DNA from 2 places in the Microbacterium sp. Beta genome. Region 1 is predicted to be linked to the other one. Evidence: riboswitches for the same ligand, from Rfam matches in the RefSeq annotation. Region 1 holds a riboswitch; the other holds the start of a gene.
The links. A riboswitch is a leader RNA that binds a small molecule or an ion and turns the genes downstream of it on or off. The one in region 1 is predicted to bind thiamine pyrophosphate.
Positions count from the first base shown of each region.

Region 2: linked by a shared signal. The riboswitch ahead of thiM (hydroxyethylthiazole kinase) and the one ahead of FFS56_RS09275 (ECF transporter S component) in region 1 are both predicted to bind thiamine pyrophosphate.

Region 1 covers NZ_SCOG01000007.1:88,545-93,322, reverse strand. The annotation lists gene FFS56_RS09285 (energy-coupling factor transporter transmembrane component T) at 1-761, opposite strand, end outside; gene FFS56_RS09280 (ABC transporter ATP-binding protein) at 758-2,203, opposite strand; gene FFS56_RS09275 (ECF transporter S component) at 2,212-2,868, opposite strand; TPP riboswitch at 2,861-2,970, opposite strand; gene FFS56_RS09270 (D-alanyl-D-alanine carboxypeptidase) at 3,052-4,728, shown strand.
Region 2 covers NZ_SCOG01000025.1:14,946-19,723, forward strand. The annotation lists gene FFS56_RS17370 (bifunctional hydroxymethylpyrimidine kinase/phosphomethylpyrimidine kinase) at 1-1,635, opposite strand, end outside; gene thiM (hydroxyethylthiazole kinase) at 1,632-2,480, opposite strand; TPP riboswitch at 2,471-2,565, opposite strand; gene FFS56_RS17380 (NAD-dependent epimerase/dehydratase family protein) at 2,572-3,534, opposite strand; gene FFS56_RS17385 (DUF402 domain-containing protein) at 3,531-4,253, opposite strand; gene pheT (phenylalanine--tRNA ligase subunit beta) at 4,328-4,778, opposite strand, start outside.

The DNA of each region.
Region 1 (4,778 bases):
AACGTCCCGACGAGCACGGCGGCGGCGAGCGCGAGTGCCATGATCGCGATTCCGCCGATCACCGCCACCGCATCACGCGGGTGCAACCGGGAGGGACGCGACCAGGTGCGCGGAATGCCGGAGCCGAAGCCCCTGGCCTCCATCGCGAGCGCCAGCTTCGAGCCGCGCCGCACCGCGAACACGAGCAGCACGAACGCCATCGAGAAGAACCGTCGCAGCACACCCCGGTCGCCCACGCCGCGCGCGCGACGGGCCAGGCTCATGGTGCGCCAGTCATCGAGGAAGAGCCCCAGCATGCGCGTTCCCGCGAGGATGCCGAGCACGAAGCGGCTCGGGAGCTTGGCCACCTGCGCCAACGCGTCGGCGAGCTCGGTCGGGTCGGTGCCGCCGAACAGCAGGATCGTGGGGAGTCCGAGCGCGATCACTCGCAGACTCACCGCGATCGCGAGCGTGATGGAGTCGTCGCTGATCGTCGCGAAGCCGAACGTCCAGTAGATGCGCCCTGCCGGTTCCGCATACAGCAGCATGCTCACACCGGCGATCGGGGCGAAGATCACGACCGGCAGCAGGCGCTTCAGCACCGTCGACAGACGCAGCCCCGTCAACGGTAGGCAGAGCAGCTGCAGGACGATCGCTGCCAGCGCGCTCGTGATGTCGATGGAGGCGAACAGCGGCACGGACAGCAGCAGGGCGAGCAGCAGCTTCGTCACCGGGTTCACACCGTCGAGCCAGACCGGGCGCACGGTCTCGGTCGCCGTCACGACGACGACCCCAACTCGATGCGATGACCGCCCAGGTGTCGGATCACCGCGTCGTCGTGCGTGACCGCGATGATCGACCGGCCACGCGCGATCTCCTCCTGCAGCAGGGCGACGAGCGAGATCCACCCGCGGCGGTCCTGTCCGAACGTCGGCTCGTCGAGCACGATGACCTCCGGCGCCCCGGCCAGCACGGTGGCGACCGACAGCCGCCGCTTCTGCCCTCCGGAGAGCGTGAACGGGTTGGCGAGGGCGAGCGGGGCGAGGCCCAGGCGTTCGAGAAGACCGTCAACGACCGTATCCGTCTTCGCCTGATCCCAGCCGAGCGCCCGTGGCCCGACCGCGAGCTCATCGCGAAGGGTCTGGGCCAGGAACTGGTGCTCCGGCTCCTGGAACACCATCCCGATGCGGGTGAGCAGCTCGCGCGAGGTCCAGCGGATGGGGCGCGTGCCCTTGCGCCCCGCCAGCTCCGGTGCCGACCGCACCTCTCCCGCCTGCTCCGGGATGAGCCCGGCGAGCGTGAGGGCGAGCGTCGACTTGCCGGCGCCGTTCGGCCCGGTGATCACCGTCGCGTTCGCCCGCGGCACGCGCAGGTCGAGCCCGCGCTGCACCGGCGCTCCATGCTCCCGTCCGATCGTCAGGTCGGACGCGGTGAGCGCGTCCGGTGCCGACACCTGCTCCAGCACGGGCAGGTCGATCCCCCGGTCGGGCACCCACACCCCGGCGTCCGCCAGCACGTCGCCGTATGCCGCGAACACCTGGGCCGGTTCCCCGTCGGCGAGCAGTCCGCCGTCGGCCGCGAGCACGATCACGCGCGTCATCAGATCGACCCAGATCGGTGTGCGGTGCTCGACGACGATCAGCGTCGCACCGGTGGAGGCGACGGCATGTTCGACGCTCGCCCGCACCTCGCGCACACCCTCGGGGTCGAGGTTCGCCGTCGGCTCGTCGAGCAGCAGCAGCCCTGGGCGCATCGCGAGCACACCGGCGAGCACCAGTCGCTGCTTCTGTCCGCCCGACAGGGCCTTCGTGGGGCGTTGCAGCGGCACATCGAGCCCGACGGCATCCAGCGCCTCCGCGACGCGACCGGGGATCTCGGATGCGGGCACACCGAGGTTCTCGCACCCGAACGCCACGTCGTCGCCGACCTTCGACAGCACGATCCCCGCATCGGGGTCCTGCAGGACGAGGCCCACCTGACCGTGCCGGGATTCGGGGGCGGCACCGTCGATGTGCAGCGACCCGGTTCGCACCCCTTCGTCGTCGCCGCCGAGGACCCCGGCCAGGCCCGCGAGCAGCGTCGACTTCCCGGCACCGGAGGCGCCGAGCAGCAGCACCCGCTCACCCGGTTCGATCGTGAACGAGACGTCCTCGACGGCGGGGAGCTTCCGACCGGCGTACCGCCAGCCCCAGCCCGCAGCCTGCACGCGGGCCGGGGCGGCGATGGTCACGGTCAGACCTCGCGCACGTGCTCTCGCCCGACGGCGAAGCGGTTCAGTGCACCGGTGACCGCCAACGCGCGCACCAGCAGCCAACCGACGACACCCGCCAGGATCGCCCCGGAGACGACAACGCTGACCAGGTAGATCGTGTTGAACTCGACGGACTTCAGGATGTTGGGCGAGCTGCCGTAGAACAGCTCGAACACCCAGGCAGCCACCGCTGCACCGACACCGGCGAGCGCGGCGACCGCGATCCCGAAGCGCCGGTAGAAGAACAGGGCGAAGATGATCTCCGCGCCGAGTCCCTGCACGATGCCGGACAGCACGGTCGAGACGCCCCACACGTTGCCGATCAGCATCGACACGATCGCTGCGACGAGCTCGACGACCAGCGCCGCACCGGGCTTGCGGATGACGAGGCCGCCGACGACGCCGCCCAGCAGCCAGATGCCGACGGCGATACCGCCCAGTCCCGGCGTCAGAGCATCGGCCGCACCGAACCAGGCGTAGCCGATCGTGTTCCATCCCCAGAACACGAGGCCGATCGCGACGCCGAGGACGGCGGCAACGACGATGTCGACGACGCGCCAGCGCCAGATCGATGTGCGGTGCGGATCCTGTGCGGCGGCGGATGCCTGCTGCGTGGATGCGGACGTGGGCGTACTCATCTGAACTCCTCCCTGCGCTGGCATGACCCAGATCAGGTTCGACGGTCGAAGCGCGATTCGCTCCCTCTCAGCCCGGCTCGCCGGACTCCCGTGGTTGTGCTGACGATCTTACCGTCGGCGACACCCCCGTGGCGACAGGGCCCGGCGCCGCGGAACACGCGCGGGATTGGGTACCGTAAACGAGTGACCGCATCAGATCCCGCCGACGAGGCGACGGGCGTCGTCGGCGACGACGGCCCTGCCCCCGCCGACACCGCCGACACCGCGACAGGCGGATCGGTGCTGACGGCCGAGCAGACGTCGCCTGGAGCGGATGCTCCGGGGACGGTCGTAGACCCGGAGCCCGTCGTAGACCCGGAGCCCGTCGTTCCACCGGAGGCCGTGAGCGCCCCGGAACCGGCCACCCCCGCGCTGACGAAGCCGCCGTTCATCCCTCGCGACCGCACGGTCCCGGATCCTTCCGGCGAACTCACCGCGTCGGAGACAGCCGCGCCCCAGTGGGCCGACGACACCACGACGGCCACCGCTCTCACCTGGGTGGACGCCGCGACCGTCGCCGAGCACACCGCCACGGCCACTCTCGACGACACCTCGGAGGCCGAGCGATCGAGCGGTCTGCTGCGCGGTGCGCGTCTTCGCCCCGCCATCGCCCGCCCGGGTGTCCTGGTCCCGCTGGCCACGCTCGCCGGTCTCGTCGCCGTCTACGCCGGCACCACACTGCTCTGGCCCCTCCACGAGGTGCCGCCGACGGTGCAGTCGGTCGAGTTCGCGACGACTCCCGCCGCTGCCGCCGCCGTGACCTGGCCGACCGAGGGTGCGGGTGCCGTCGGCATCGCGGGCATGACGACGGCGGCTTCGGTGCCCGACGCCGTGAGCATCGCGAGCATCACCAAGGTCGTCAGCAGTCTGATGGTGCTCGACCGCATGCCGCTCGCTGTCGGGGAGCAAGGACCCGAGTTCTCGTTCACCCGCGCCGACAGCGTGAAGTACTGGGACTACCGGCGCAGTGACCAATCCGCCCTCGACGTGCCCATCGGCGGAGTGCTCACGGAGTACCAGCTGTTGCAGGGGACGCTCATGGGTTCCGCGAACAACTACATCGATCGGCTCGCGACCGAGATCTGGGGCTCCGAGCGCGAGTTCGCGAGGGCTGCAGAGGTGTGGTTGCGCGAACGTGGCCTGACCGGAATCACCGTGGTGACCCCCTCCGGCTTCGACGAGCGCAACGTGGCCACGCCCGAGGCCCTGGTGGCGCTCGGCGAGCGTGCGATGCAGAACCCGGTCTTCGCCGAGATCGTCGGCACCAAGTCCGTCGACCTCCCGGGTGCGGGCACCGTCGTGAACACGAACGGCATGCTCGACGATCCCGGTGTCGTCGGCATCAAGACCGGCACCCTGGTCGGCTGGAACCTTCTCACCGCGAAGGACCTCGTGATCGGTGACACCACGGTGCACCTGTTCGCCGCGGCGCTGAATCAAGCCGGAGACGACGAGCGACTCGCTCTCACGCGTTCCCTGTTCGCCGAGGCGGAATCCGCACTGGAGGCGCAGGCGCCGGCCGTCGCGAAGGACACCGTGGTCGGCAGCGTCACGACTCCGTGGGGCGAGCAGGTCGACGTCATCACCGAATCCGACGCCGATGTGGTGCTCTGGAACAGCGCGACCGCGACCGCCGCGACCGCCTTCGACCTCGGCGAAGAACGCGAACAGGGTGACACGGTGGGCACGCTGACCACGGCAGGACCGGTCAACACCACGACGACTCCGCTGGTGCTGGCCGCGGATGTCGAGGGGCCGAGTCCCTGGTGGCGTCTGACCCACCCGCTCGAGCTGCTCGGGATCAGAGCCGACCAGCCCTGACGCACTCCCCGGCGATCGCCTACGACGACGCCCCACCCCGCGTGAGCGGC
Region 2 (4,778 bases), on a different contig from region 1:
CACACGGGCGTACTCGCGCAGGTACAGCGCGTCCTGGGCGAGATAGGACAGGAACGGTCCGCGCTCCAGCGTCCCGTCGGCGAGCGCGCGGATGAAGGGCAGCTCGTCGATCGCGGTGCGGATCTCCCTGATGTCGTGCCACCAGTCCGCCGCTATGTCGTCCGCGACCGGACGGGCCTCTGTTCCCGCCCGTTCCCAGAGTCCGGAGAAGTGGTTGATCGGCCCGTGCCCACCGCCGACGCGCAACGCGTCCCCCGCCCGCAGGGCTTCGCGAAGCCAGATGCGCGCGGCGCCGACGGCCGCTTCTGCGTCGTGCCCCCGCGCGAGCAGGGTCGCGAGCGCGGACGACAGCGAGCAGCCGGTGCCATGGGTGTTTCCGGTCGTGATCCGTCGTCCTGGAAAGTCTCTGCGCAGACCGCGCGCCGCGTCGACCAACGCATCGGGGGCCTCATCGCCGACGAGATGGCCGCCCTTGACCAGGACGGCCGCATCGATCCGGGCGGACAGCTCGTGCGCCGCGGAGATGGCATCCTCCCAGTCGGCGATCTCCCGACCGGCGAGCACCGCGAGTTCGGCGAGATTCGGAGTGACCAGAGTCGCCCGCGCGAGGAGTCCGTGCAGTGCTCGCTCCGCCTCCGGATCCAGCAGCCGGTCGCCGGAGGTCGCGACCATGACGGGATCGAGCACCACGACAGGCGGGCGCACGCGGTCGAGCCACGCCCCCACTGCGCGGATGACCTCGGCGTCGGCGAGCATCCCGATCTTCACGGCGTCGATCACGATGTCGTCCGACACGGCATCGAGCTGCGCGCGGAGGAAGTCGACCGGCGGCACGTGCACAGCGCGCACGCCCTGCGTGTTCTGCGCGGTCAGCGCCGTGGGCACAGCCATCCCGTACCCGCCGTTCGCGGCGATGGACTTGAGGTCGGCCTGGATGCCCGCACCTCCGGACGGGTCGCTCCCGGCGATGCTGAGCACTCGCGGTACACCCCCGGAGCGCCAGCGCCGCAGGAACCGCGTCGCTACGGCGGCCGGATCGTCGGCGGCACACAGCGCCGAGACCACGGCCACCCCCGCCGCACCGGCATCGCGAAGGGCCTCGGTGTCGTCGATGTGGACCCCGCCGATCGCCACGCACGGGAGTGCGCTGCGCCTGGCGAAGTCGCGAAATCCCTCCACGCCCAGCGGGACGGGGTGATCCGGCTTCGTGAAGGTGGGACGGATGACGCCGACCCCGAGGTAGTCGACCGTCCCGGCCGGGAGGGCCCGCAGCGCGTCGAGGTGCGCTGCGGTGTTGGCGGTGAGGCCGATCAACGCGTCGGGTCCGAGTGCCTCACGGGCGCGCAGCACCGAGGCGTCGCCCTGACCGAGGTGCACGCCATCGACCCTGGCTCCACGCTCACGAGCAGCCACGGCCGCGCCCAGCCGATCGTTCACCACGAGCAGCGCCCGACCGTCGATCGCCTGCGACAGCGCGACCAGCTGTTCGACCGTCTCCTCGTCGGTCGCGTCCTTGTCGCGCAGCTGCACGATGCGCACCCCGCCTTCCACCGCGTGCCGGACGGTCTCGACGACGCCCCGGTCTCCGCACAGCTCCGCATCCGTGACGAGGTAGAGCGAGAGGTCGGCGTTCACAGGGCACCGCCTTCGACGCGGGCACGGACCCTGATGTCAGCGGAATCCACCGCGGCGAGGGCATCCAGCAGCGCGACGGCGAAGCTCCCCGGCCCGGTGGACCGCTCCGCTGCCTGCTCCGCCGCGATCGTGTACACGAGGCTCGCCGACGCGACCGCCGTGAGCGCGTCGTGCCCTGTCGCCCGCGCAGCGCCGAGGAAGGCCGCCATCACCGCGCCCAGAGCACAACCGCCGCCCGTGACCCTCGTGAGCAGCTCGTGCCCGTTGGACAACCGCAGCACGCGTTCGCCGTCGGTGAGCAGATCGATCGGGCCGGACACGGCCACCACACCGCGTGTCGTCCGAGCCAGCGCCGATGCGGCCTCGGCCGCGGACTCGGTGCTGTCGGTGGAATCCACACCTCGCCCACCGGCGCTGAGCCCCGCGAGAGCCAGCACCTCCGAGGCGTTGCCGCGGATCGCGGTCGGACGCTGCTCGACGAGTTGACGCGCGAGTGCGGTGCGCACCGGGAGCGCACCGACCGCGACGGGGTCGAGCACCCAGGGCGTACCGGCTGCCCTCGCACCGGTGACGGCTTCCAGAGTCGCCGCGCGCTGCTCCGGGGTGGGCGTCCCCAGGTTGACCAGCATCCCCGAGGCGACACCGGCGAACATGCCGGCCTCCCCGACGATGTCGACCATGGCGGGGGCAGCCCCGAGCGCCAGCAGCAGGTTGGCGGTGAAGCCGGTGACCACGGCATTGGTGATGCAGTGCGTCAGCGGTGGCGCCTCACGCAACACCCCCAGCAGCACCGCAGCCTTTTCGGCGAGATCGTGTGTGGAATCAGGACGCAGAAGATCGCTCATCGCGACATCCCTTCGCTAGTACGAACTAGATCAGGTTCGACGGGTCTGTTCTCAGCCGCGGATCGCGGCACCCCGTGTCACTGTCCGCAGTCTATCGATCGGCCAGCAGCGCCCGCTCCTGCGCCCGCGTGAGCCCGGCACGTCGTTCGCGGTCGAGTCCGCGCTCCCGTTCGTCGGCGAGCACGCGCTCGATCGTGTCGACGAGCGGACGGAGCGTCCCACCGGTCTCATGGAATGCCGCGTTCGAGCGGGTCATGAATCCCGTCATCTCGGGCGGGAGCCACAGCGGCAGGGAGTGCGGGCCGGCCCAGTGGTCCACGTCATGCGCGATGAGCCACTCCTCGTCCGCGACGATGGTCGCCCCGGTGTGCCCGGATGCAGCGCGGACCATCCGCAGCACATCCGCGAGAGGCCTCTCGTCGCCGACGGCGTTGACGGCTCCGCTGCCTCGCGCGGTGACGATGTACTCCGCCAGATCGTCGACGTCGATCAACTGAGCGCTCCGCCCGTCCAGCGGGGGCAGCAGCACGGCGTCAGCGTCGGCACGAGCGAACGCAGCACTCCAGTAGCCGAAGCGGTCGCTCGGGTCTCCGTCGCCCACGATCAGGCCGGGACGCACCACGAGTGCCCGCTCCCCCAATCGGGCGACGGAGTCCTCGGCGGCGACCTTCTGCGCCGCGTACTCGTACTCGTCGCCGAGAACCGCCGCCGGGCGTCGTGGAGCCGATTCGTCCGCACCGACCGTCTCGTCATCGGAGTACACCGACACGGATGACACGTACGTCCATCGTGCCGCTCGATCGCCCAGCATCTCGACTGCCCGATCGACATGCGCCGCCTGGGAGGAGATGTCGACGACGTGGTCCCACTCCCGTCGTGCGAGGTCGACGTAGGTCGAAGCCTCCTCGCGATCGCCACGCACCAGGACCGTTCCCTCCGGCGCGGGCCGTGTGCCTCGAGCGAGGCAGGTGACCGTGGCTCCGTGGTCGCGCCAGTGACCGGCGACGCGCCCGGAAAGCCACCCGGTGCCGCCCAGGATCAGAACATCCGTCATGGTGTGCCTGCACCCAACCGGTCAAGGCCTGCCAGCACCGGAACCGTCCAGGCGGGGTCGGGCCGCCAGCGGGTCCACGCGGAGTCGAACGGCCAGTCGTCGGCCTCGAACGACGCGATGGCCGCGTCCGCGTGCCGCTCGATCTGCGCGGCCTGCTCGGAGCTGAGCCGTCCCTGGGCGATCGCGGCGACGAGCTCATCCTCGTCCTTGAGGTGGATGCCGCCCGCCGGATCGATCTCGACGTCGAGGATATGGTCGGACGAGAAGGTGTCCCGGTCTGTCCGCAGATGCGCGTTCTCGAGATTCACGTACCACCCGGAGAACGCCCAGTCCGGCCAGGTGGTGTCGCTCCAGAACAGCCAGATCGACCACGGCATGCCCGCAGGGGCGATGCACAGCACCCCGTTGCCCCGCCAGCGCTCCACGATGCGCGTCCGCGGCTCGAGCCAGCGCCGGGCGAGAGGCACTTCCCGAACGCGCTGTCCATCGCTGGAGCCGGGCGCCTCCTGGAGCGTCCCGGGAGCGAGCCAGGCCACGAGACCGCGCTCATCATCACGGACCACGCGCATCGGCGAGATCCTGGACGGCTCTCCCGGCTGCCACCCCGGTTTCCGGTAGTGCCAGTCGATCTGTGCGCCGGGCTCGAGGAACGGCCCCTCGCCGAGCGGTCGCGCCCCGTCGGGGACGGCGGCCGGAGTGCCCTGGGGGAGGATTCTCATCCCGCCACGGTACTCCGGCGCCGACCTGGATCATCCGAGGACGACACGGTGCGCCTCACACCGCGGATCGGCCCTCAGTCGCGCAGCGTCGCTCCGAAGCGCTGCGCAGCGACCTCGACTCCGGCGAGCTTGGCTTCCGTGGCCTCCGCCGCGGTGAGTGTGCGGTCATCCGCCCGGAACCTCAGTGCGAAGGTCAGGCTCTTGGAACCCTCCGGAACGCCCTCTCCGCGATAGTCGTCGACGAGGCGCACCGACTCCAGCAGCGTGCCCGCACCTTCGGCGAGGGCGGCCTGCACATCCGCGGCGGGGACCCCGGCCGGAACCAGGAGCGACACGTCCTGCGTAGCGGCGGGGAACGTCGACAGCGAAGCCGCGACGACCCGTCCGCCGGCAAGCGACAGGATGCGGTCGAGGTCGAGCTCGAACACGGTCGCGCGCCCGGGAAGATCGGCCCCCTCGGCGACAGCGGGGTGCAGCTCGCCGACGTATCCGACCTCTTCGCCTGCCACCAGGAGCGACCCGGTG